Regions from separate parts of the Cobetia sp. L2A1 genome, predicted to be linked through region 2. Evidence: predicted binding sites of a transcription regulator. Region 2 holds the regulator's gene; the other holds the start of a gene.
What was found. The regulator sigma-54, encoded in region 2, starts transcription at its own class of promoters, with help from an activator protein. The targets are predictions, from matches to a motif close to TGGCACNNNNNTTGCTNT.
Positions count from the first base shown of each region.

Region 1: GQR90_RS13095 (HAD-IIB family hydrolase) is a predicted target of sigma-54. The motif match lies at 4,606-4,623, and genes of this name have one in related genera.

Region 1 covers NZ_CP047025.1:3,065,532-3,072,538, reverse strand. Annotated here, with positions in the region: gene GQR90_RS13115 (FadR/GntR family transcriptional regulator) at 226-1,086, shown strand; gene GQR90_RS13110 (TRAP transporter substrate-binding protein) at 1,259-2,302, shown strand; gene GQR90_RS13105 (TRAP transporter small permease subunit) at 2,444-3,079, shown strand; gene GQR90_RS13100 (TRAP transporter large permease) at 3,079-4,380, shown strand; gene GQR90_RS13095 (HAD-IIB family hydrolase) at 4,738-5,628, shown strand; gene GQR90_RS13090 (glycosyl transferase) at 5,630-6,841, shown strand; gene GQR90_RS13085 (sugar phosphorylase) at 6,975-7,007, opposite strand, start outside.
Region 2 covers NZ_CP047025.1:794,831-801,837, forward strand. Annotated here, with positions in the region: gene mgtE (magnesium transporter) at 1-283, opposite strand, end outside; gene GQR90_RS03410 (HPr family phosphocarrier protein) at 567-836, opposite strand; gene rapZ (RNase adapter RapZ) at 823-1,737, opposite strand; gene ptsN (PTS IIA-like nitrogen regulatory protein PtsN) at 1,850-2,320, opposite strand; gene hpf (ribosome hibernation-promoting factor, HPF/YfiA family) at 2,330-2,638, opposite strand; gene GQR90_RS03430 (RNA polymerase factor sigma-54) at 3,236-4,684, opposite strand; gene lptB (LPS export ABC transporter ATP-binding protein) at 4,904-5,644, opposite strand; gene lptA (lipopolysaccharide transport periplasmic protein LptA) at 5,648-6,232, opposite strand; gene lptC (LPS export ABC transporter periplasmic protein LptC) at 6,365-7,007, opposite strand, start outside.

The DNA of each region.
Region 1 (7,007 bases), 1.8 Mb from region 2:
AGCCAGGTTGACCGCTTGGAAATGGGATTAGAGAAAGCCCTTTTGCAACATGAGGTTGCGAAAATGCATGACCAAAGTCTGGGCCCGTCGTTGGTCTAACCTGTCTTGCCGTCATGTCTGACATGGGCTATTCCTTGATCGACAAGAGCGCGCTGAAGCAAAGATCTCGAGGGTGAAGGTCTCTGCGAACAATAATCGCGCCACGCCATCAAGGGATGCTACACCATGACCATTTCTCGCTCGGGCGCTGTAGGCTCTGGTAGCCCGTGTCCGACAGAGCCGTCGACGGCTACCCGCATTGATGTTGCCGAGTGGCTGGCTCAAGCCATCTTCGAGAATCGCTACCCACCAGGCAGCATGATTCCCCGTGAGCTGGATCTCTGTGATCAGCATTCTCAGAGTCGCGCCACGGTGCGTACCGCGATCCAAAGTCTTGTCAACGCGGGCATTCTTACTCGCACCACGGGACAGGGAACGCGCGTCAATCCGCTTAGTGGGTGGCATCTGCTTGACCCTCGTGTGACTGGCTGGATGACGCGCTACGCGATGCCGCATCCTCAGCTGGCCCGCGATATCTATGCCTTCCGCGTTTCAATTGAACCTTTCGTCGCCGCATTGGCAGCGACAGAAGCGACCGCCCAGGACCTCTCGGCCATCGAGCAGGCCTATAACGGCATGGCTGCCGCTGTCACTGGTGGTAGCGCAATGGCTGAATTCGATACCGCTGACATTGCCTTTCATGATGCGATATTTTCCGCGACCCATAATGTCATCTGGGCGCAGCTTGGCCATGTGCTCAAGCCCTCTATCAGCCTGTTGGTCGCCACCTCCAATCATAATGCGTCGGAACTCGGCGATAGTCTCGGCCGTCATCGTGCGGTGATGGAGGCGATTCGCCTGCGCCAACCTGAGGCCGCGCATGCTGCGACATTGAGCGTGCTGGACCGTACAGCACGTGACTTGGGGCTGGTGGTGGCGGAGCTGGATGAAGACGTTGTCAGCAAGAGTCGTGCCCAGGAGCCGCTTGAACTTCTGCGCCGCTTCGGTCGGTTACCCAGTCTGTCGGCCCCGCTAGGGCGCGACTAAGCCAGTGCGCGTAGCCAGCGCCAGTGTCGCCATGCCGTATTTCATCATTGCGTACTCTCACGAGTGTCATGTTCTCCGTCGACATGGCGCCATCCTGCATACCTCACGCCATATCGGGTGAGTCATGACAACAAGCCATCGCCAGCCATAACAACAAGCAAGGAGTTTCACCATGCCGCTTCCCACTATCTCCACTCGCCGTCTTCGTAACAGCCTACTGCTATCTGGCGTCGTCGCAGGGGCCATGCTGGCTTCGCCTAGCTGGGCTGCTGAATATGAGTGGACCTTTCAAACCTCCGAAACTGCGGGTGAACCGCAGTTTGAGGTCAAGAAGGCTTGGGCTGACAACATCAAGACCATGTCAGATGGCCGTATCGCCATTGAGATTCTCCCGGTCAACGCCGTGGTACAGGCCAACCAGACACTGGATGCGGTTAGTTCGGGCATCTTGCAGGGCCATCTGACAGATCCATCCTACTTCTCTGGTCAGAATCCCGCCTTTGGCATGCTGGGCAATCTGGTCGGCGCCTGGGGCGATCCGCTGGAGTTTCTTGAGTACATGCAGCACGGCGGGGGTGAGGAGCTCTACAACGAACTGGTCGAGCCCTATGGCGTGCATCTGATCGGTGCCGGTGCCACGGGTCTCGAGTCCTTCGTCTCCAAACGACCGATTCGTACTGTCGATGATCTCAAGGGCCTCAAGGTGCGTGCGCCAGAAGGCATGGTCTACAACATCTTCCAGAAGGCAGGTGCTGCCCCCGTCAACCTGCCGGGCTCCGAGGTCTACACCGGTCTCGAGAAGGGTGTGATCGATGCCGCCGACTACACCGTCTTCGCCACCAATGACGACCAGGGCCTGCACAGCTTCGCCAAGTATCCGTCTTATCCGGGCTTCCACTCATTGCCGATGGTGGCAGTATCGATGAATAAAGAGATCTGGGACGGTCTGCCGGTAGATCTGAAGGCGATCATGGAGACCGCGACCGACTCAATGGCCTATGACATGGTGTTCATTCTTAAAGCGCGCGACCTCAAGGCCGTCAGCGCTGCACGTGCCAATCCGGAGATCGACGTCATTGATATGGCGCCGGAAGAGCGTGCCAAGTTCCGTCGTATCGCTCAGCAGGAGTGGAAGGTGTGGTCCGAGAAGAACGAGCTGACCGGCAAGGTCTATGAGTCCGTGGTCACCTTCCTGACTGATCGCAACCTGATGTAACTCTCCGCGCGAGTTTCTCATGTGTGTCATGAGGCGCAGAGGAGACGGCCGGCGTGTCCTGAGGGTACGCCGGTTGTCGTTTACAAGGCGCCGTTCACAAGGCGTCGGTTACCAATGCTGTGAGTCAGCAAGGAATTCGATATGGCGGAACATGATGTGGCGTCGCCCGGCTTGCCGGAGGCGTCTGATGATCACGACCCGAATCTGGGAACACGTACGCCGCTGGACCGCTGGGTCGGCAAGGGCACGCGTGCGGCAGCGTGGGTGGTATTGCTGGCGATGGCGATCAGCGTGTTTGAGGTGGTGATGCGCTATGGCCTCAATTCGCCGACCTCATGGGTGCATGAGACGGTGATCTTCCTGGTTGCGACCAGCTTCGCGCTGGGCGGCCCGGCGGCGCTGGCCAACAACCGCCATATTCGCGTGCGCGTGCTCTACGACCTGGTCGGCGCACGCTTTCGCTACGCGCTGGACTGCTTCAATGACGTGATGACATTGGTGTTCTGCATGGCGATGAGCTACGCGGCATGGGTGATGTTCTGGCGTGCGTCGCACAGTCCACTGGGGGAGTGGCAGTTGGAGCGTTCTGGCACCTCATGGAATCCGCCGTTTCCGGCGATGACCAAGGGCGTGATCCTGTTCGCGCTGGCAGTGATGACCCTGCAGGCGCTGTGGCATCTGTATCAGACCTTCTTCTCGCCCAAGGCACCGGATGCGAATGGCGGCGCAAAGCGCAATGACGCGAGCCACGGCACGCATGAACAGGAGCAGCGCTGATGGATATTGCAACGGCTACGATGCTGTTGGTCGGCGCGATCTTCGCGTTGCTGGTCACGGGTCTACCGCTGGCTTTTGTCACCGGGCTAGTAGCGCTGGGCTATACGTTTGGCTGGTTCGGCCCGATGGCGCTGCCGCTGGTCACCAGTCGGGTCTATGGCTTCGTCACCGAGTATTCGCTGGTCGCGGTGCCGATGTTCGTGTTGATGGCGTCGCTGCTGGATCGCTCTGGTATCGCGAAGGATCTGTTCAATGCCATGCGGGTGATGGCAGGACGCCTGCCCGGTGGCGTGGCGATCCAGACCATCGTGGTGGCGTTCTTCCTCGCCGCGATGTCCGGCATCATCGGCGGCGAGATCGTGCTGCTGGGGATTCTGGCATTGCCGCAGATGCTCAGGCTCGGGTATGACAAGCACATCGCCATCGGCGTGGTATGTGCCGGGGGCTCGCTGGGCACCATGATGCCGCCCTCCATCGTGTTGATCATCTATGGCCTGATCGCCAACCAATCAATTGCTGATCTGTTCACCGCGGCCATCACGCCGGCCATCGTGCTGATGGCAAGCTATATCCTCTATGTGCTGATCCGCTGCCTGCGCAATCCCGCGCTGGGGCCGGTGATGCCTGAGGAAGAGCGGCGCGCCAGCTTCCAGAGCAAGCGTGAGCTTTTGAAGGCTGTCGGTGTTCCGGCGATCATCGCGGGGCTGGTACTTGGCTCCATCTACGGCGGTGTGGCCTCGGTGACGGAAGCCGCGGCGATGGGCAGCTTCGGCGTGCTGGTGGCGGTGATGCTGCGTGGTGAATTCTCCATCACCCTGATGCAGCGCGCGCTGTCCCAGACCATGAACACCTGCGGCATGATCATCTGGATCGGCATCGGTGCGGCGGCGCTGGTCGGGGTCTACAACCTGATGGGCGGCAACCGCTTCGTGTCGAGCATGATTCTGGGACTCGATATTCCGCCGCTGGCGATCATCATGGTGATGATGGCGATCCTGCTGCTGCTTGGGCTGTTCCTCGACTGGATCGGCATCGCGATGCTGACCCTGCCGATCTTCGTGCCGATCATCATTCAGCTCGGTTACGACCCGGTGTGGTTCGGTGTGCTGTTCGCGGTCAACATGCAGGTGTCCTTCCTGTCGCCACCCTTCGGGCCTGCCGCCTTCTATCTCAAGGGCGTAGCCCCTGAGGGCATCAGCCTGAAGGACATCTTCGTCTCGCTGCTACCGTTCATCGCCATCCAATTGTGTGTACTGGCACTGCTGTTGCTGTGGCCGCAGTTATCATTGTGGCTGGTCTAGGTGGTTTACAGCGCCTTCGGGGCCTACCGCGTAGACCTCGTCTGAATGATGTCGATAGTGTCACCTCACAACGCCTTCGCTCATGCGAAGGCGTTTCTGGTTGCGCTGCAATGTTGCGTAGTGCGAGAGACAAGAGGTTTTGCGCACTATTACGGTGCATAACTCGTATGAGGTTAGCACTACTGAAGATGAAACAGGTGGACTACCGTTACAGGTGCACCAGAGTGGCACATTCCCTGCAATGTTCTCGCTAAGCATGTTTCCTGGAACATGTTTTCGAGAGAACAGATGTCGCATTGAAAGGCAGGGCCGGATGCAGGGCTGAAGGCGCATAGGCGTCTTAAAAGGAGAGTACGCATGTCCGAGGTACAACCCCCATTACTGTTGCTGACGGATCTGGATGGTTCATTGCTGGACCACCATGATTACTCGCCTGGTCCGGCGCGTGCCTGGCTGACCCGATTACGGGCCAGAGGTGACTGGATAGTGCCGAATACCTCAAAGACTGCCGCAGAGCTTGCACCGCTCATGCAGTCACTGGGTCTGGCAGGACAGCCGTGGATCGCCGAGAACGGAGGGGTCGTGGCATTGCCGGCGCATTGGCTGGCAGCGTATCCGCTTGAGCAAGCGAGCGACCCGGACGAGCATGATCTATGCCGTGTTGCCGTCGCGACGCCGCGTAGCACGATTCTGGCGGTACTTGTGTCGCTGGAAGAGGAGTTTTCCTTTGAAGGCTTTGCCAGCATGAGTACTGAGCGCATCTGTGAACTGACGGGGCTCGCGCCGCAAGAGGCAGCGTTGGCGGCATGCCGCGATGCCAGCGAGCCTTTGATATGGCAAGACAGCCCTGCGCGCCTCGACGCTTTCAAGGCGCGACTGGCAGCCAATGATCTTCGTTTGACGCGCGGCGGACGCTTCCATCACGTCACCGGCCAGACTGACAAGGGCGTTGCAGCCCGCTATCTGATTGCCCGCTATCGACTCTGCGAACGGGTTCGTCCATGGACACTGGGCTTTGGTGATGGTGCCAATGACCTACCGCTATTGGCGGCAGTGGATAACGGAGTCTTGATTCCAAGTGAGGGCGACACCTCGCAGCGTGATCGCGAACTGGCAGAGTTCCCCGGACTGAGAGACGAGCGTCGCTGCTACCGAGCGAGTGCTCCAGGGCCTATAGGTTGGGTCGAGGGGCTGTCGCACTGGTTAGCGAATGGATTCACGCATCACGAATACGCCACGAGGAGCTGACATGAGTGATTTCTATCAGAACGGCATTATCACCAACTTCCATAACTTGACTGACCGTCCGGTGGAGGACCTCGAGGCAGACCTGATGCGCTTCTCGCGCAAGCGGCCGATGAGCCTCATTCTGCCATCGCTATATTCCGAGCTCGAAGGACCAGCACTCAAGCATATTGTCGATGAGCTGGCCCGTGTGCCTTATCTTAGCGAGATCGTCATTGGGCTGGATCGCGCTGATCGTGACCAGTTCGAGCACGCAAAGGAATTCTTCTCCCATCTGCCGCAGCATCACCGCATCCTGTGGAATGACGGCCCGCGCCTGCGCGCACTGGATGACGAGCTGACCGAGCATGGTCTGGCACCGATGGAGGCAGGCAAGGGACGCAATGTCTGGTACTGCTCCGGCTATGTACAGGCCTCCGGTATTGCCGAAGCGGTGGCGTTGCACGACTGCGACATCGTTACCTATGATCGCAGCTTGCTGGCGCGACTGATTTACCCGGTTGCACATCCGCAGTTCCACTATGAATTCTGCAAGGGCTATTACTCGCGTATCGCAGGCGGTAAGTTGAATGGGCGAGTGGCACGCTTGATGGTGACGCCACTGATTCGCGCGCTCAAGAAAGTTTACGGACCCTTGCCGTACCTTGATTATCTCGATAGCTATCGTTACCCGCTGTCCGGCGAGTTCTCGATGCGCACTGATGTATTGGCTGACATTCGCATCCCCAGTGATTGGGGGTTGGAAATCGGTGTGCTATCAGAGGTGCATCGTAACTACTCCACCAAGCGCCTGTGTCAGGTCGATATCGCCGATGCGTACGACCACAAGCATCAGCCGTTGTCGGAGGAAGATGCCCTCGGGGGGCTCAATCGCATGAGTCTCGATATCGCCAAGGCGATGTACCGCAAGCTGGCAACATTGGGCGTCGAGATTCACGGCGAAACCTTCCGTACCATCAAGGCAACTTATTACCGTATCGCGCTGGACCTGATTGAAACCTACTACAACGATGCCTTGATGAATGGCCTGACCGTCGATCGCCACAGTGAAGAAGCGGCAGTCGAGCTGTTTGCTGCCAATATCATGGATGCCGGCACTGCTTTCCTCGATAACCCGCGCGACAAGCCATTCATTCCCAGCTGGAATCGCGTGCAAGCCGCGGTGCCGGACCTTCTCGAGCGCATGCACGAAGCCGTTGAGCTGGATAACCAGTAAGCGCTGCTAGCTCATGCGTTACGCACCATGAAAAGAGGCTGCCAATGGCAGCCTCTTTTCTTTTACGGTGTCATCTGACGTGTGAAGTGCGAATGTGCTGCGTGATGGCGACAGCAGTGCTGGCAATGCGTCGTCATACCACCTCAATGGCCGGAGGTCGCACACT
Region 2 (7,007 bases):
GATTCTCGGTCGCTGCCAGAACATCCACTGCGTCCATGTCGCGCAGGAAGTCGGTCTGGATGTCTTCGCCAAGATACTGGAGAACATCACCCTGTAGTTCAGCGTCGACCAGCTCCCAGAGCAGGTTACGCTCCTTGGGCGGTGACGACTCGAGAAGGTGAGCAACGTCTACGGGTGCCAGACCACGATTGAGCATTCGCCTGGCCTGATCCAGCTCGCCGCTTTCCAGCGCCTGTGACAGACGATCGAGTCTTGGCTTGAGTTTGTGTGACGTCTTGCTCATCCGTCGGCTTCCCCTGTCGACATTAAGGACAGCACTGATTCTACCATTGGCGTAGGGGGGCGCGTCGATAAAAGAAAACAGTGTTCTTTATCAAAAGGACGAGAGTGTGCCACGACCAGGGAATTAGTGCCTGATCACGCATGGCTCAGCAGGAAAACGATAAGCAAGCGCGAGGGAGGGAAGTCAGCAGAGTTCGCCAGGAGGCAGCGACGCCTGGGCGGTGCAAGTAGTGTGAGGTGTGAATGAGAACAACTGAGAGAGAGGAGTGCTTGAAGGCTGGTGCTTATTCGTCTTCCTCGAAGCGAGCATCGAATAGTGCTGTGATGGCAAGCATGGCCTCATCAGCATGTTCGCCTTCAACGTCGATTGTCAGTGGTGTGCCGCAAGGGGCTGCCAGCATCAGCAATGCCATGACATTGGTCGCATTGGCGCGGCGTTCACCGTGACTGACCATGACTGTTGCCGTGAAGGGAGCACAGCAGTTAACCAGCTTGGTTGCGGCCCGTGCATGCAGGCCGCGTTTGTTGGTCAGGATGAGTTCACGACTGTGCATCGCAATCTCCTCGCGCATCATCTGCCCCATTGAGAGCAGTATGAATCCCCAGCTCGCGATGGCGTAAGCGGACTTCCGGCAGTAGTGCAGCAAAGTGGGCAGCAAGCTTCTCGCACAGATAGACGCTGCGATGCTGGCCGCCAGTGCAACCGACAGAGACGGTCAGGTAGCTGCGATTGCTGGCCTGATACTCTGGTAGCCAGCGCTCCAGCCAGCCAGCGATGTCATCGTGCATGGCCTGTACGACGGGATAGTCTTCGAGAAACTTCACAACGCTTGTGTCACGGCCGGTATCGGCGCGCAGTGCGATATCCCAATAAGGGTTGGGCAGGCAGCGTGCGTCGAACACCATGTCGGCATCTGTCGGGACGCCATGCTTGAAGCCAAAAGACTCGAACGTAAGTGTCAGATGGCGCGAGCTATGCTGGGCTACCTGCTCAGTGATGCGTGAGCGCAAGTCATGCACACTCAAATTGGTTGAGTCGATGATCAGATCAGACTTCTCGCGGATGGGCGCCAGCGTCTGCTGCTCGATCTCGATGGCTTCCGCCAGAGTGCGGTCATTGTCGCGCGTGAGCGGATGACGGCGGCGAGTCGCGGAGTAGCGCTCCAGTAATACGCGGGAATCGGTCGTGATATAGACGACCTGCACGTCCATGCCGCTCTGACGTACTTCATCAAGCAGTTCCGGGAAGCGTGTCAGGGCATCAGGAAGATTGCGTGCATCGATAGACACTGCGATGCGACGTCGGGTAGGACTATCTTTCTCTAGCTGTTCGACAAGCGGTGCCAGCAGCATGCCGGGAAGGTTATCAATGGCGTAGTAGCCAATGTCTTCCAAGGCCTGAAGGGCGATCGATTTACCGGAGCCAGAGCGGCCACTAATGATCACGATCTTCATGAGTGCTCTCCAAAGGCGAGGTCAGCGTAGAGTGAGTGCGAATGGCGCCTGAGAGGGCAGCCTGAATAGTGGCTGTCAGTGCAAAAACCCGGACGATGTCCGGGCTCGATGATCAACGCGTCGGAAGATCGGCGATTGCTGATGTCAGTACATCGTAGAGCGCATGCTGGCTATCGGCCTGACGTAATGCTGATCGGTTGGTGGGTGAGTTCAGCAATTCAGCCACCTGCCCGAGCAAGGTGAGATGAGTGTCATCTGCCTCTTCGGGTACCAACAGTACAAACAGCAAGTCGATGGGCTCTCCATCGATGGCATCGAAGTCGATGGGGTCACCAAGCTTCAGAAATGCTGCGATGGGCGTCTTGCAGTGCGGACTACGTGCATGTGGAACAGCCACGCCGTGGCCGATACCGGTCGACCCCAGTCGTTCACGGCCAATCAGGCGCGAGAAGACTTCCTGGCTATCCAGGCTGGGAATGTTCTGGGCAATGAAGGTGCTGAAAAATTCCAGTACCCGCTTTTTGCTCCCCCCGGGGACGCCGTAAAGCGTGCGCTCGGGGGGAAGGATCTGATCAAGTGTCATGGCAGAAGGTCAACGTGTCCCGGTGCCCTGAGAGCGAGCCTGGGACTTTTCCTTGTGTTTGACCAGCTGGCGATCCAGCTTGTCGGCGAGCGCGTCTATGGCAGCGTACATGTTGGGGTCTTCTGCCAGGGCATGGAGGTCTGCGCCTGCAGCATGCAGCGTACAGGCTGCCTGCTGGCGCTCCTTCTCGATCGACAGAGTCACCTGAACATTGGTGATATTGTCGTAATGCCGTTCGAGGCGAGCGAGCTTCTCGTTGATGTAATCGCGGAGAGGATCGGTAAGTTCCACATGATGCCCGGTGATATTCACTTGCATGGACACGCTCCTTTATCCAACGGGTTACCTTTCAATTGTAACCCTTTTTGACTGCGAGCAAACCCTGATAAGACGCTCTGCTACATGGTTTGCGCATCCGCCACTGCCAGTAACAAAATTGGGCCGCGTCAGGTGCGCCGAGCGCCTACCCTGACAATGCCCAAGCTTTGAGCAAAGATCAACGCTGCGCTGCATCGTGGTGTAAGGCTTGTCTTCAACTCACTGAGGGATAACGGAACATTCCATCAAAGAGGAGTGCGTTGGTTTGCGTTAGAAGCGCAGCAAGAAGCCGCCTGTTAGTCGCCAATCACAGCATATACGTCGATATTGGCGGTCTTCTGAAACTGACAACAAGTGCGCTTCGAGTGTGACAAGAGCACGATCGGACGTGAGAAGAGTTACACGAATGATCGACAATACTAATAAAAGTGATTTGAAAAACAGGCGATTGGAAGCGCACGCCGGATTCTAGCGAAAATATCTTGGTAGAAAGCCGACGACTTTCACGCACGTCGGCTGGCCATCATGCGGATATTGACGATAGGGGAGGCCATGACAGAGAGGCCGTAGTCGAAGGGCGGCCTCTCTGTCATGTAATCAAGCGAGTCGCTTGCGCTCACTGGAAGACGGAATGCCCATGGCTTCGCGATATTTGGCGACGGTGCGGCGCGCGACTTCAATGCCATCGCTGGCGAGTAGATCGACCAGCCGTGAATCCGACAGCGGTTTTCGCGCTGGTTCGTCTGCAATCAATTTGCGGATGCGCGCACGAATGGCCGTGCTGGAATGCGCATCACCATTGCCGTTACCACCGACCTGGCTCGAGAAGAAGAACTTGAGTTCGAAGACGCCGCGTGGTGTATGAATGTACTTTTGCGTCGTGACGCGAGAGATGGTGGATTCGTGCATCTCGACTACCTCGGCAATATTGGCGAGGATCAACGGCTTCATGCCTTCCTCGCCTTGCTCAAGAAAGTCGATCTGCCGCGTCATGATCTCACGCCCGACCTTGAGCAGCGTGTCATTGCGTGACGAGAGACTTTTCATCAGCCAGCGCGCTTCCTGAAGATTATCCTTGAGAAAGGTGTTGTCTACTGACTTGTCTGCCCGTTTGATGAGCGCTGCATAGTCTGGCTGTATACGCAGCTTCGGGAGTGCCTCGGGATTGAGCTCCACTTGCCAGCCGCGCCGGGTATGGCGTACCAGCAAGTCGGGTATCACGTAGTCACTGGCGGGCTCCCCCCAGGCAGAAGCTGGCCGTGGGTCCAGTGCTCGTATCAGCCGGATGACGTGATCCAGCTCGTCATCATCCAGCCCCAGGCGGCGCTTGAGTAGCTTGCGATCATCGTTCCCTAGTGCTTCGAGAAACTGGCGTACCAGGCGGCGAGCTTGAGCAAGCAGTGTCAGGTCATCGGGCAGCAAGGCCAGTTGTAGCAGCAAGCATTCGCGTAGATCACGCGCAAAGACGCCGGTCGGATCGAACTGCTGCAGGCGGAGCAGGACCTGCTCAAGCTCCGATGCTTTGAGGCCAGACAGCCCTTGTCCACGTAGACCATCGACGAGCTCATCAAGCGACAGGCTCAAGTAGCCTGCGCCGTCCACGGCATCTATCAGGCTTTCCGCCATCTGCCGTTCACGGTCGTCGAGGTCGGTCATTGCCAACTGCCAGCGTAGATGATCTTGCAGGCTTTCTACACTCGTGTTGCGCTCGAAATCCTGGCCGTCATCACTGCCGCTACTGCTTCCCGAGTTTGTCAGGCTGCCAGCATGATCCTGATAGAGGTCCGACCAGTCGCTATCGAGAGGATATTCTTCCGGGATATCACTACTTGTTTCAGCTGAAGAGATTTCGCTCGCATCCTGAATCTCGACGACTTCCAGCGCCTCATAGTCCTCGTCGAGTTCCAGCATGGGATTGGACTCGAGCGCCTGTTGGATTTCCTGACGCAGGTCGAGCGTCGACAACTGTAGCAGCTGAATGGCCTGCTGCAGTTGTGGCGTCATGGTCAGTGAAGTGCCAAGGCGGAGTTGCAGGGTGGGTTTCATGGGGCTATCGATTCACGGCAAAGGAACGTGCTTCTACGCTATACCGTGGGTCGGGGCACTGACAAGGGGCGAAAGAAATTATTCAAGCAACTTGCATGCCATGTTTCAACGAAGGTGGTATGGACGTCATGCTCAAGGCTGATGTTCATGATGATATATCAGCCCTGAGCATGCACTGCGTGCGCGAAGGTGCGCTCGCCAGAGGGGTTTGCCAATGGACTACAGCTTGAACTCATGCCCCAGATACACGTCACGCACCTGCTGATTGGCCAGAATGGTTTCAGCATTGCCATGCGCAATGATCTGGCCGTCGCCAACGATATAGGCGGTATCGCAGATATCGAGCGTCTCACGGACGTTATGATCCGTGATCAGTACACCAATGCCGCGATCACGTAGCTGGCGTACGATGCTCTTTATCTCGCCTACCGAGATGGGATCAACGCCGGCAAAGGGTTCATCCAGCAGCACGAAATCCGGTTCCGTGGCCAGTGCCCTTGCGATTTCGACGCGACGGCGTTCGCCGCCAGACAAGCTCATGCCGCTACTGGCGCGAATGTGAGAAATGCTGAAATCGTTCAGCAGTTCTTCAAGGCGTGCCTTGCGCCCGTTGCGATCGAGATCCTTGCGTGTCTCTAGAATCGCCATGATGTTGTCGGCGACGGACAGCTTGCGGAAGATCGAGGCTTCCTGCGGGAGATAGCCGATGCCGGCGCGTGCGCGCAAATGCATGGCGGAGTCGGAAAGGTCATTGTCATCAATGGTGACGCTGCCCGCATCGGCGCGCACCAGGCCGACGATCATGTAGAACGAGGTCGTCTTGCCGGCCCCATTGGGCCCCAACAGACCCACGATATCGCCCTGACGAATCTCCAGCGAGATATCCTTGACCACCTTGCGGCCCTTGTAGGCCTTGGCAAGGTGGCGTGCGCTGAGTGTACGGAGAGGAGCGGCAGTCATGACTTAGTTTTCCTTGCTGGCATTGGTGCCGCGCGGCGTCAGCGTCATGTGCACACGAGAACTGCCGTCGGTCTTCTGCGTGGTATCACTGCTGTTATTGGCATTGACCTGACGCTTGTCGAGGAAATACTCCACGTAACCGCCTTCGAAGGTGTCAGCATCTTTTTCGAGGCGCGCATTGCCTACCAGCTCCACCCGACGCTCCAGCGCGTGATAGAGAATGGTATCCGCCCACCCCTTGACCAGCTTTTCGTTCGGGTTGGGTTGTTGTTCCATATAGGCTCGCTTGCCTGTTGCCTTGACCAGAGATATCTCGCCACTCTTGGCACGGCTGATGTCAACACGACTGGCATCCAGTTTCATGCTGCCTTGTCGCATTTCGACACTGCCGGTATAGACAGCAGTACCCGCCTTGTCATCCAGCGACAGGGAATCGGCGGCGATGTCGATACGCTGATTGGCATCACTGTCGAGCGCCAGTGCTGTTGGTGCAGCCATGGACATGCCAAGCGCCAGGCATAGGGCCATGGCACTGGTGTTGAGGGTGTGGCGCCAGGCCGACAAGGGCTTGAGAGTCGTTGAAGTCATGGGATGCTCCTTGGCAGAACTGGGTATGTCTTCTCGATCGGACATGCTGTCGGGAAGCAGGGAATGGGGGTTATCAGGCTGGCAGCGTACGTCAGCAACTCGTTACGCCAATCATGTGCCAGGAGATAGTGACTACTGACTGGCTGAAGGTGCAGCTTCGAAGGTGCTGTTGATGCGCTCTTCGCTATCGGTTGAGGCAGCATCGCTATCGTCGTCGATTTGCTCTGCTTCCTTGCTGGCTGCGCTCTTGCCCTTACCAGGCTGGAGCGTACCGCGGACACGACCGTCCAGCACAGCGGAGTCCTTGGATAAGTCCGCACTGAAGCTGTTGCTTTCGATCTGCTGACCATTCTGGGTAATGATGACGGGGACGTCGCTCCAGGCGCGGTTCTGTTCGCGGCTGTAGTTCAGTACGTCCGTATTCAATGTCCAGGCATCGGAAGGCTGGCGCAATGTGGCGTCACCCTCTAGCGTGAAGGTGTCTCCACCGGCGCTGAGAATGCCGCGCTTGCCAGTGGCATACCAACGCCGGTCTTCGCTATCGTTGGTGCGAATCTTGGGTGCCTCGGCGTAGGTAACGTCATCCTCGGGCGTATGTTCGATGCGCGGGGAGGTCATGGCCTGAAAAGGCACACCCCGCGCATCGAAGCGTGTCATGTCAGCCCCGTCGAGATAGTAGTCCGGCTCATCACTGTTGGCCTGTGTGTCTACGGCGGATTCAAGGCTGTTGCGCTGCTCGATCAGGGCGAGTACGCCCCCGACCAGCAGCAATAGC